DNA from 2 places in the Paenibacillus phoenicis genome. Region 2 is predicted to be linked to the other one. Evidence: riboswitches for the same ligand, from Rfam matches in the RefSeq annotation. Region 2 holds a riboswitch; the other holds the start of a gene.

Region 1 (5,489 bases), 2.5 Mb from region 2:
CCCCGAATTTGCCGATCCAGTCCGCCATGATTACCTCGCCGGCTTCCTTGACCCAGAACGCCTGGAAATACGGCTCCGGGGACGGTTATGCCAAGAATGCGTACTACCGAGGCAAGTTAATCCTGCTTGACATCGAGCGGCAGGTCGGCAGCAAGACGATGAAGCGGATTCTGAGCACGTACAGCCAGAAGTACCGGTTTAAGCACCCAACGACCGCCGACTTCCAACGGGTGGTTGAGCAAGTGACCAGCCGCAGCTGGAAAGAGTATTTTCAGCAATACGTCTATGACGGGAAAATGGCGGATTTTGCAGTGGAAAAAATTCAGATCACTCCGATCAGCCAAGAAGGCGGCCGGATTTACGAGTCGAACGTAGTCTTTACCCGCAAAGGGGCAACCCACCCGAAGGTTCCGCTGCTGTTTACCTTCACCGATGGTCACACCGTACGCAAGCAATGGAACGGGGAAGATACTCGCCTCGAGATCAAGATGCAATATAAAGCACCGCTGGCATGGGTTCAGATCGATCCGGATTACACCTTAACGGTGGAGAACCTTCACATCAACAACTATCTGAAAGCGGAAGTCCCTGAAACCACGCTGTCCCGCTCCAATATGAGCGTCACCAAGCTGCTTGAAGCGATCCTTGGGGGACTTCTGTGGTAAACCTAGGTCCATACTTCTATAAGGAGGGAAAGAAATGAGTTTCGTTCGTTTGGGGTGGACTGCCCTGAAAAGCCAATTTCCCTCGGTCATCATCTTGTTTCTGTACCAGCTGCTGTGGGGATTGTTCTTGTACCGGTTGGTCGATACCGCGGTAATGGCGCTGCTGCAACGATATCCTGACCCGCCGCCCACTGCGCTGTCGAAACTACTGTTCTTGCTTGAGGGACAAATGAATTTATGGAGCAATCCCGAGGTTCGGCTGTATTGCTGGCTGCTGGCAGGGATGGTCGTCCTGCGCATGATCTTGACTCCGTTGATCCAAGCCGGAATCTTCTACGGCTTCACACCGGCCGATCACCGCAGCCCGGGGTTCCCCCTGTTCCGAGGGATGAAGGAATTTGGCAAACCGGTGATTCTGTTTTACGCGATGGAGCTCGTGCTTACCTTGCTGCCCGCCTTCTGGATTGTACCGAGGCTGCTGTCGCTCTGGCCGGGACTCACCGGGATGGAAATCCCGATGGCAACCTGGCTCACCGGGCTTGGTCTGATTCTTGGCTGGTTCATCTACGGCTGGTTCATCCGGCAGTGCCTGTTATTTGTCCAGTTCGGCTACCTGTTTAAGGCCGGGGTTTGGAATTCCCTGCTGGTTTGCTTCCGAACCCTCTTGCAGGGCATCTCCATCTCGTTGATTCTCGGGGCTTTTGGCCTGATCCTCTTCCTTCTGTTCGGAACCGCATCTTGGGTTTGGACGGGGATGCTGGCCCTGATCCTGCAGCAGGCTTATCCCCTCTTCCGCTGCACGTTTAAGGTCTGGAAGATCGCCTCTCAATTTCATCTTTGGCAGTCAAAGGCACAAAAAAGTTAAAATTTTTTAACTCCTCAAAAACCCCGTAACAACAAGGCCTTCGCCGTTTGGCGAAGGCCTTCAGTCCTATTTCCCCTCTTAATCTTGTGAATTAGGCATTGCCAAAAGATACCTGACTTTGTTACAATAACAGCAACGCAATTTCAGTAACAGTTTTGTAATTATTTTTGTCATCTTTGGCAGGAGATTGGTGCCGGATGTCAAATAAGAAATGTCAGGTGTGAAAAACAAAGCCGAATTCCCTTCACCAGGGAAACGGGGGAACCACTTTGGGTGAATTGATCTCGCTTTAGAGGGATCATAGGGAACCTTCAACCGAATCCTTAAGCTAACCTCGTAGGCATTGGAAGGAGCATAACTTCTTGAAGAAGCGTTTGACGGTAGCAGCAGTAAGTTTTGCCATGCTTTTCACCATTGGAACTGGCAGCGTTTTCGCCGATTCCAAACTGGACAGCGTCATCGGCGGCGCGCTCGGAAGCAGCTATGTTGCGGGCGGAACCACAACCGACGGGTTCGACTGTTCTGGATTTACGATGTACGTCTTCTCGAAGATCGGCATCAAGCTGCCTCACCAATCCGCATCCCAATACAAAATGGGAACTGCGGTTGACAAGAGCGAATTGATCGAGGGCGATTTGGTCTTCTTTAATACTTCCGGTAAAGGCGTTTCTCATGTCGGCATCTACGTCGGCGACGGCAAATTTGCTCATGCCTCCTCCTCCAAAGGTGTAGTCATCAGCAAATTAAGCGAGAAGTATTACGTCGAGCGTTACGTTGGAGCGAAACGGATCATGAGCAACGACAAGTATGAAGATGTGACCGGTGAAATTGCTGAACACGATGATGTTCAATAAGAACTCGCTACGAAGCCCGTGGGGATGTTGATAACAACGTCTCTGCGGGTTTTTTCCTTGTCTTCCCTTCTCCCTAGCCCCAGTCCCTTAGGAACCATTACCCACGAATCGCCTCGCGAAAACAGGCCAATAGAAGCGTTTTTTTTCGACAAACTTGTCAACTCTGGACGCCTTTGGTAAAATGAACAACGTAAATGGTAACAACTTTGTAATTATTGTTGTAACTGTTTCTGTGCAAGATCTTGGGTGCAATCTACAATGAAACTGCCGAATTCCCACGCACCCGGGAAGCGGGGGACCCACCATAGGGTGAATTGATTTTCGCTATAAAGGTAACAGCTCCCAAACTAATAACTACCATTTCAATCAAGGTTACTTACCTCTATAGCAAATCATAGGGAACCTTCAACCGAATCCATAAGCTAACCTCGTAGGCCTTGGAAGGAGTAAGACATCTTGAGAAAGACTTTGACAGCAGCGGTAACGAGTTTAGCCCTCCTATTTACCTTGGGGGCAGGTAGCGCCTTTGCCGACTCCGCAAAAGCCGAGACAACGACGCTATCCAGTATCGTCGATTCCGTGTACGGGACGCCTTATAAATTCGGAGGCACCACGACAGCGGGATTTGATTGCTCCGGATTTACCCGGTACGTCTTCAGCAAGATGGGCATCAAGCTGGCGCGTGTGTCCGCCGCCCAGTATAAGCAAGGCACACCGGTACCCAAGAGCGAGCTTCAAGCTGGGGATCTCGTCTTCTTCAAGACGACGGGGACGGGCAAAGTATCCCATGTCGGTGTTTACATCGGCAACGGTGAATTCGCTCACGCGTCCTCATCCAAGGGCATCCGGATCGACAAGTTAAGCAATAGTTATTACCAGAACCGCTACGTTGGCGCGAAGCGAGTTCTCAGTAAATACGGTTATTCCGTCTACGCTGCGGAATCGTAATCCATTGATCTATCGGTTTCATCCTGTTCATCATCACTTACTCGCCGCAGGCCGGGTTCCTGTTAGAACCGCCTTGCGGTCTTTTTTTATCTGCACCCTTATCTATATAACGAAACAGCCCGGAAAAAGGTTGCCACAAAGCTAAAAATCCCGCGCAAATCTCACAATTTCCCGAAGGGGGGGCAAAAACCTTTACAAGCTGCGTAATTCCGGCTATTGTGAGGATAATGGAACAATTACGACGGACTTTCCTTTAACAAAGGAGGGGCAATATGGACCAATCGATGTCTCCGTTTCGTATCGTGCCGATGGAAGAAGCCCATGGCGCGGAAATTTGCACCTGGCGTTACGATTCTCCTTACGACATCTACAGCTGGCTGCCTTGGGAGCAAATGAAAGCGCTCGACGTGGAGTTTGGGAACCCGGCGATCCGCGCCGAACAGTATGTCTCCGTGTTGAATGCAAAGGGCGAGCTTGCCGGCTTCGCACAGTACTTCCCGATGGAAGGAGTCACCCGGCTTGGCATCGGCATGAAGCCCGAGCTATGCGGCCATGGGCTGGGCAAGCAGTTTGTGAGGACCATCGTGGAGGAAGCCCGGCGCCGTAAGCCGGAAAACCAGATTGACCTTGAAGTGCTGACCTGGAACACCCGGGCGATCCGGGCCTACCAGAAGGCTGGGTTTGTCATCACGGATCTGTACGAGAAGATGACGCCTGGCGGGGTGTCCAAACCGTTTTATTGCATGGTTCATAAGGGGCTGCCTGAATAAAGGCACGCCCCTTTTTATGTCCTGTTTTGATTAAGACTATGACTTATGGCACACAATTTAATGAAAACGGATCATTTTTGTTCCTAATTTGGACACAAAGACTATGATCAACCCGCGTGTTCCGTTATAATGGATAGGTAGCATACATAGGAGGGGCGATTGAAATGCAAAAGTGGATCATGAGCGGTTTGTTCGTCATCGCAGGCGCTTTAGCCCTAGTATTGATGTTCACCTTGCCAAGCCGGGAAGAGGCTGAGCAAGAAGCCAAGCCGCAAATGCCTGAAATCACCATGAACGCAGAACAAGCCGAAGCCATCGTCAAAGCAAATTGCATCTCCTGCCACGGTGATACATTGCAAGGCGGAGCGGGCCCAAATCTGCAGAAGATCGGCTCGGAATTGACGGCAGAACAACTGTATTCCATCATCACTAAAGGGAAGGGCGGCATGATGCCTTCTTTTAAGGATCGCTTAAAGGAAGAGGAAATTGCGAACGTCGCCATGTGGCTTGCGGAGAAAAAATAAAAGCACGAAAAAGCACGACCGCCGGGAATTTACGTTCCCGGCGGTCGTTTTGTTACCCCTATAGTTTCGATCATGCTCTGATTTGGTTAATCCCCTGACCGCATCTTTTCGTAGGCCTCGTTATATTGCTGCGCCTCCTTGATGTCGACGGCCGTAATGCCGCCTTCCTCCCAAGAGGTCAAACGGAGCGTTACCGTTTTATAGTCGATCGTGATAAAGGGATGGTGGTTAAATGCTTCCGAGATCGCTGCTACCTCATCAACAAATGCGATTCCCTTCATAAAGTTGGAAAACGTATATTTACGAAAAATCCATCGTCCTTCCTCTAGTTCCCATCCTTCCAGTTTTTCCAAATGCGCTTCTACTTCTTGCGGTGTAAACGGCATTATTCTTCCTCCCGTTCTCTTCAAGAACTCCTGTATATGTAAGTTTCCTCGTCACGCACCAGGATCTGAAGTTTGATTTGTCCTAGCTTCGTCTCCAACTATTGTATTCTCAAACCCCTGCCTTCATGCTTATCGCCATTGGACGGTACAGCGGCAGCAACAGTATCCGGTCATATCAAGGATACGGAGGTCAATTCGGAATCCCCAATCAGGATATTGATGCGATGTCCTTCGGGATCATAGATCACGATCGCACTGCCTACCTCAATCATCGGCTCCGAGCCCAACCCAAAGAATAAATCCTCCGCCAGAGCTTCAAGCACCTCGCCTCGATCCGTATCCGATAACCCTTCCCATTCCGAGGGCTCCATTTCGAAGAAAAGATAGCTATCTTGAATCCGGCCAACCGCGTTCGTCAAATCAGCCAAAATAAATTCATAATCCCTGCCGTGTTTTACGCCCACTGCGATATCCTCC
Region 2 (5,489 bases):
AGTCCGATCTCGTCGCCGTAAAACAAACAAGGCGTCCCGATATACGTAAACAGAAACACCACGCAGAGCTTGAGCTTGCGCTTGTCGCCGCCGACGCGGGTCAGCAGGCGCGGGGTATCATGACTTCCCAGCATGTTGAAGATCACTTCATTCGTTTGATGCGGATATCGCATGATCAGCGCACCCATCTCATCGGAGAAGGCAGCCCCGTCTACACCGCCGTTAAAAAACTCCAGCACTTTATCCGCAAAGGGATAATTCATCACCGAATCAAATTGATCGCCCAGCAGCCAGTTTAGTGAGTCACTCCATACCTCTCCGATCAAATAGGCTTCCGGGTTTGCCTGTTTCACCACCTGCCGGAACTCCCGCCAGAACGAATGATCGATTTCATTAGCGACGTCAAGCCGCCAGCCGTCCAATTTGATTTCCTTAATCCAATATTCGGCGACTTCCAGCAAATACTTCTTAAGTTCCGGGTTCGCTGTATTAAATTTAGGCATGTTGGGGAAGAACCCAAACGTATCATAAGTCGGAATCCCGTTCTCTACTCTGGCAGGGAACTGGTTGACATGAAACCAACCGGCATAAGGGGAGGCTTCTCCATGTTTGAGGACGTCCTGGAACGGAGGGAAATGCTCCCCGCAATGATTAAAGACCGCGTCCAACACCACCCGGATCCCTCGGTTATGACAATGCTCAACCAACTCCCGCAGCAAGTCGTTGTTCCCAAAGTGAGGGTCAACCTGCTTATAATCGACGGTGTCGTATTTATGGTTGGACGGAGCCAAAAATAGAGGCGTGAGATAAATCGCCGTGATACCCAGGTCCGTCAAATCGTCCAGGTGGTCAATGATTCCCTGCAAATCGCCGCCGAAGTAATTTTCACGGGTCGGCTTGCCTCCCCAGGCTTCGACCGGCTTGGGGTCATTGGAAGGGTCTCCATTGGCGAACCGCTCCGGCATAATCTGATAAAAGACCGCTTGCTTCGCCCATTCCGGCACCCGGACTACTTCGTTTTCATGGATATACGGGAATTCAAAGCATTCCCCCGGCGGTTGAGGGGACTCCGATTGAATCCCCGTGTCCAGCAGGTAAACCGTTTCCGTTCCCGCCGTAAGCTTAAAGGCATAGGAAAGGCGCTTGAACTTGGGACGCACAGCGACCTCCCAATAGTCGAACATGCGGTCATGGGCCGTTTTTTCCATCGGCAGCTCCTGGTAGGTTCCCGTCCAATCGTATTTGTCCCCGGTCATCGCAACAACCTGTTCCACATCATCCCGTTTGGTCCGGATGCGAAGATGGATCGTGGTTGAATCATAGGCATACGCCCATTTATCCCGGGGCACATGGTAGAGCGCTTCAAGCAGCACGGATTGGCGCCTCCTCTCGTAAATTCGCTAGGGATGGTGATGATGTTCATTATTCCCCAAGGCAGCAAGGAGCATGAACCCAATGTGAAACATAATTCAGGATTGAATTGACCAAAGTATGATAAATAGGGATTTGCGAGGTTCAATAGGGCAGATCTGTGAAAACTTTTGTATATCATGAAAATTGTTTTGCATATATATGCATTCTGATTTATAATTAGCCCAGTAATCATCATCGAGTGTAATAAGTAAAGCAGAATAGGAGAGAAAAGCATGAAAAAATGGGGCATGTTATTCATAGCGGTCTTGATGGTAACCATGGTGCTGGCCGCTTGTGGTCAGGAAAAAAATAACAGCGGCAACGCGGCAAACAACGCCGGCCAAGCCGCGAACCAAAATGAGACTCAAGCGGGCGGAGACCAAACCGAACCGGCTAAGAAACTGATCGTAGGGATGAGCGCGGACTTCCCGCCGTATGAATTCCACATTAAGAACGACAAAGGCGAAGACGAAATCGTTGGTTTCGACGTAGAAATCGCTAAGGAAATCGCTAAGGATCTGGGCGCTGAGCTGGAGATTAAAGACTTGAAATTCGATACGTTGCTGAACGAGCTGTCGAGCGGACGTGTGGATCTCGTCATTTCTGGACTCAGCCCAACTCCAGAACGTGCTGAACAAATCGACATGTCGCAAATTTACTACAAAGCGGAGCAAGCTGTGGTGACTCGTGAAGCGGACAAAGACAAGTTCAGCACAATGGAATCGCTGGAGGGCGCGAAAATCGGCGTTCAACAAGGTTCCATTCAAGAAGAAATGGCGAAGGAAATTCCGAATGCCAAACTAACCTCGCTGGCTAAAATTAATGACATCATTATGCAGTTGAACTCCAACCGTGTAGATGCTGCTATTTTGGAAGGTCCTGTCGCAGAATCGTTCGTTAAGAACGTTAAAGGCCTGGTCATCACCGATGCCAAGCCGGTAACTGAGGATGAAGGCTACGTGATTGGCATTAAGAAAGGCAACCAAGAGCTGTTGGATCAAGTGAATAAGACGCTCGATCGCTTGATTAGCGCAGGCAGCATCGATCAATTCGTTGCCGAAGCTAGCGAACTGGCCGAAAAATAATCACGATATCCATCCACAGAAAATAGCGAAGCTTTCGCTATTTTCTGTTTTTTTGCTTAAGGGTTTAAGGTAAAGGAGGAGGAAGGAAGGCGTTATGGACTTAATTTCAATGTTTATGGAATACCGCAGTTACTTCTTGGCCGGTGTTCAGTATACCCTACTCTTGGCAGCGATCAGCGTGATATGCGGCTTCTTTCTTGGTTTGTTGATCGCACTATTGCGCATGTCGCCATGGGGGATCCTACGGTTTCTGGGGCATGTGTGGGTTGAATTTCTGCGTGGCACCCCAATGATGGTACAGCTGTTGATTATTCACTACGGGTTCGCATTTATGTTTGATATTAATTTCACCCCGATTCAGTCAGGTGCGATTACATTGTCCATTAACAGTTCGGCTTATTTGGCGGAAATTTTCCGTGCCGGCATTCAAGGTGTCGATCGGGGACAAGGGGAAGCGGCCCGTTCCTTGGGGATGACCAAAGGGATGGCTATGCGCCATATCATCATTCCGCAGGCGATCAAATCGGTGCTTCCCGCGATTGGCAACGAGTTTATTACGATCATTAAAGAATCGTCGATCGTATCGATCATCGGTACGGCCGAGCTGATTTATCAAGCACAGTCCGTCGTGACGATTACGTACGATGGGATGACGCCTTATTTGATCATCGCCATTATGTACTTTATTCTGACATTCACGCTGTCTCGGATTTTGGGCGTGTTCGAAAGGAAGTTGAAGACCAGTGATCACCGTTAAAGGTTTGCATAAAAAATTCGGCCAACTCCATATTTTGCGCGGGATCGATCTGGAAATCTCCAAAGGCGAAGTTGTCGTCGTCATCGGTCCTAGCGGGTCGGGGAAAAGTACGTTTCTCCGCTGCCTGAACCTGTTAGAGGTTCCGACCGAAGGGGAGATCACCTTTGAAGGCGCTTCGATCACCGCCAAGGGACATGACATCAATAAAACCCGCGAGAAAATGGGGATGGTGTTCCAGCACTTTAATCTATTCCCGCACAAGACCGTGATCGACAACATTACGCTCGCGCCGATTCGCGTGAAGAAGCTCGATAAAGGCAAAGCGGAAGCGATCGCCATGGACCTGCTTCGCACGGTTGGACTGGAGGATAAGCGGGACGCCTATCCGGCGCAGCTCTCCGGCGGACAGAAGCAGCGGATTGCGATTGCCCGCGCATTGGCTATGGAGCCGCATGTGATGCTGTTTGATGAACCGACGTCGGCCCTGGACCCGGAAATGGTCGGAGAGGTGCTTGACGTTATGAAGAACCTGGCTGAACGGGGAATGACGATGGTTATCGTTACGCATGAGATGGGATTTGCCCGTGAGGTTGGCGACCGCATCCTGTTTATGGATCAAGGTGTCATTCTGGAGCAAGGTACGCCGCAAGAGGTGTTTGGGGCGCCGAAGCATCAGCGTACGCAGGATTTTTTAAGCAAAGTATTATAAATCTTAAGGACCGTCCGAGCTTCCATTCGGGCGGTTTTTTGTCCTCCGATGGATCGAACGTACGATCTAAATTTACACTCTTTTTACCTTTGAACACAAAAATGTAACCAGTCCAATCAAGCAATTCCGCCGTTTGGTGGGATTTACCTGACCTATTGGTTACAAAATTGTGATATATTAAGTAGGCCGAAACCTGAACTTGAGGTGCGGGGGACGAAAGATGAAAACAGGGGCTGCCTAGCTGACTGTTTTCTTGGGGTGAAGCGTATCGAAGCGATGCGCCGGGAATGATCCTTTTTCCCGAATCCGACAACTAACTCCGCAGGCGCAGTAAAAAGGAGGGCAATTCATTTGAATACTCGTATTTGGTCTAAAATTGCAGCAACGGCGCTGATCGCCGCAAGCCTTACGATTCCGATGCAGACGACTTCCGTCCATGCAGACGCGGTACATAAAGCCGTGGAAGGAGATACTTTTTATCTTCTTGCCAAAAAATATGGCGTAGATATGAATAAGCTCATGGCTGCCAACCCATCCATCAATCCGAAAAATATTTACGCTGGTTTAAAAATCACCATTCCGGGAGTTCAAACCCAAACGACGGGAGTTGCTTCCGCTGCTCCGGCGAAGAAGGAGAGCGCAGCTACGACAACTGCTTCCGCTTCCAAGCTCAAGGTCATGTCTACCGGGAACGTGGTTGAAGCATGGGGGAAAACCTTTACTTACTCGAAAACGATCAATGTGAAAGCATCGGCGTATTCGGCATCAGCTAGTGAGAATGGAAAATGGGGCGCGGTTGACTACTTCGGCAACCCGCTGAAGCTTGGTACCATCGCTGTTGATCCGAATGTCATTCCGATGGGCACAAAGGTGCTGGTGACCGGCCACAACCATGACGGTCTGCCGGATCAGGCTTTTGTAGCTACGGCCACCGATCAGGGGGGCGCAATCAAGGGTAACCGGATTGATATCTTTATTCCCGGCAGCGCAGCAAATGCGAAATCGTTTGGTTTCCAAGATGTGACGCTTTACGTATTAAATTAAACACCTTGTTTAAAAAAGTCGGTCAGAATGTATCCTGGCCGACTTTTTGTGCTTGCTGGCGAAGTGCCTGATTTTCAGATGATTCCCAATACATCAGCGGTATTTGGTCGTATGCAGCAGCTCGGAAAGATCAACGAATTGATACCCCTGTGCCTGCAAGGCGTCGATGATCTTCGGCAAAGCCTGGATGGTGCCGGTTAAGTCGGAGCCAACGCCGCCGCCTGAGTGCTGAAGGATGATCGAGCCGGGCCCCGCCGTGCGCATCACGTTGGAGATCACTTTGTTCTTGTCGATCCCTTTCCAATCCTGTGAATCCACATTCCAATTGACGAGGGTGTAGCCGTTCTTTTTCGCCCATTGAACCTGTTCTTCCTTGATTTCTCCATAAGGCGGCCGAATCAGCTGGGGACGGTATCCAACGACGTTCTGGATAATTTTCTCCGTGCGTAAAATCTCGCTCTGGAACTGCTTAATGGAGCGG

What was found. Region 2 has a riboswitch for cyclic di-AMP ahead of U9M73_RS06350 (3D domain-containing protein). Riboswitches for the same ligand answer to the same signal wherever they lie in the genome.
Region 1: linked by a shared signal. The riboswitch ahead of U9M73_RS18405 (C40 family peptidase) and the one ahead of U9M73_RS06350 (3D domain-containing protein) in region 2 are both predicted to bind cyclic di-AMP.

What each region holds. Positions count from the first base shown of each region.
Region 1 is NZ_JAYERP010000001.1:3,874,493-3,879,981, reverse strand. Features, by position in the region: gene U9M73_RS18415 (M1 family metallopeptidase) at 1-665, shown strand, start outside; gene U9M73_RS18410 (hypothetical protein) at 700-1,530, shown strand; cyclic di-AMP (ydaO/yuaA leader) riboswitch at 1,752-1,888, shown strand; gene U9M73_RS18405 (C40 family peptidase) at 1,893-2,384, shown strand; cyclic di-AMP (ydaO/yuaA leader) riboswitch at 2,640-2,836, shown strand; gene U9M73_RS18400 (C40 family peptidase) at 2,841-3,332, shown strand; gene U9M73_RS18395 (GNAT family N-acetyltransferase) at 3,605-4,102, shown strand; gene U9M73_RS18390 (c-type cytochrome) at 4,267-4,626, shown strand; gene U9M73_RS18385 (4a-hydroxytetrahydrobiopterin dehydratase) at 4,713-5,012, opposite strand; gene U9M73_RS18380 (hypothetical protein) at 5,183-5,476, opposite strand.
Region 2 is NZ_JAYERP010000001.1:1,350,063-1,355,551, reverse strand. Features, by position in the region: gene U9M73_RS06370 (alpha-glycosidase) at 1-1,373, opposite strand, end outside; gene U9M73_RS06365 (transporter substrate-binding domain-containing protein) at 1,647-2,498, shown strand; gene U9M73_RS06360 (amino acid ABC transporter permease) at 2,593-3,255, shown strand; gene U9M73_RS06355 (amino acid ABC transporter ATP-binding protein) at 3,242-3,964, shown strand; cyclic di-AMP (ydaO/yuaA leader) riboswitch at 4,139-4,307, shown strand; gene U9M73_RS06350 (3D domain-containing protein) at 4,316-5,008, shown strand; gene U9M73_RS06345 (polysaccharide deacetylase family protein) at 5,102-5,489, opposite strand, start outside.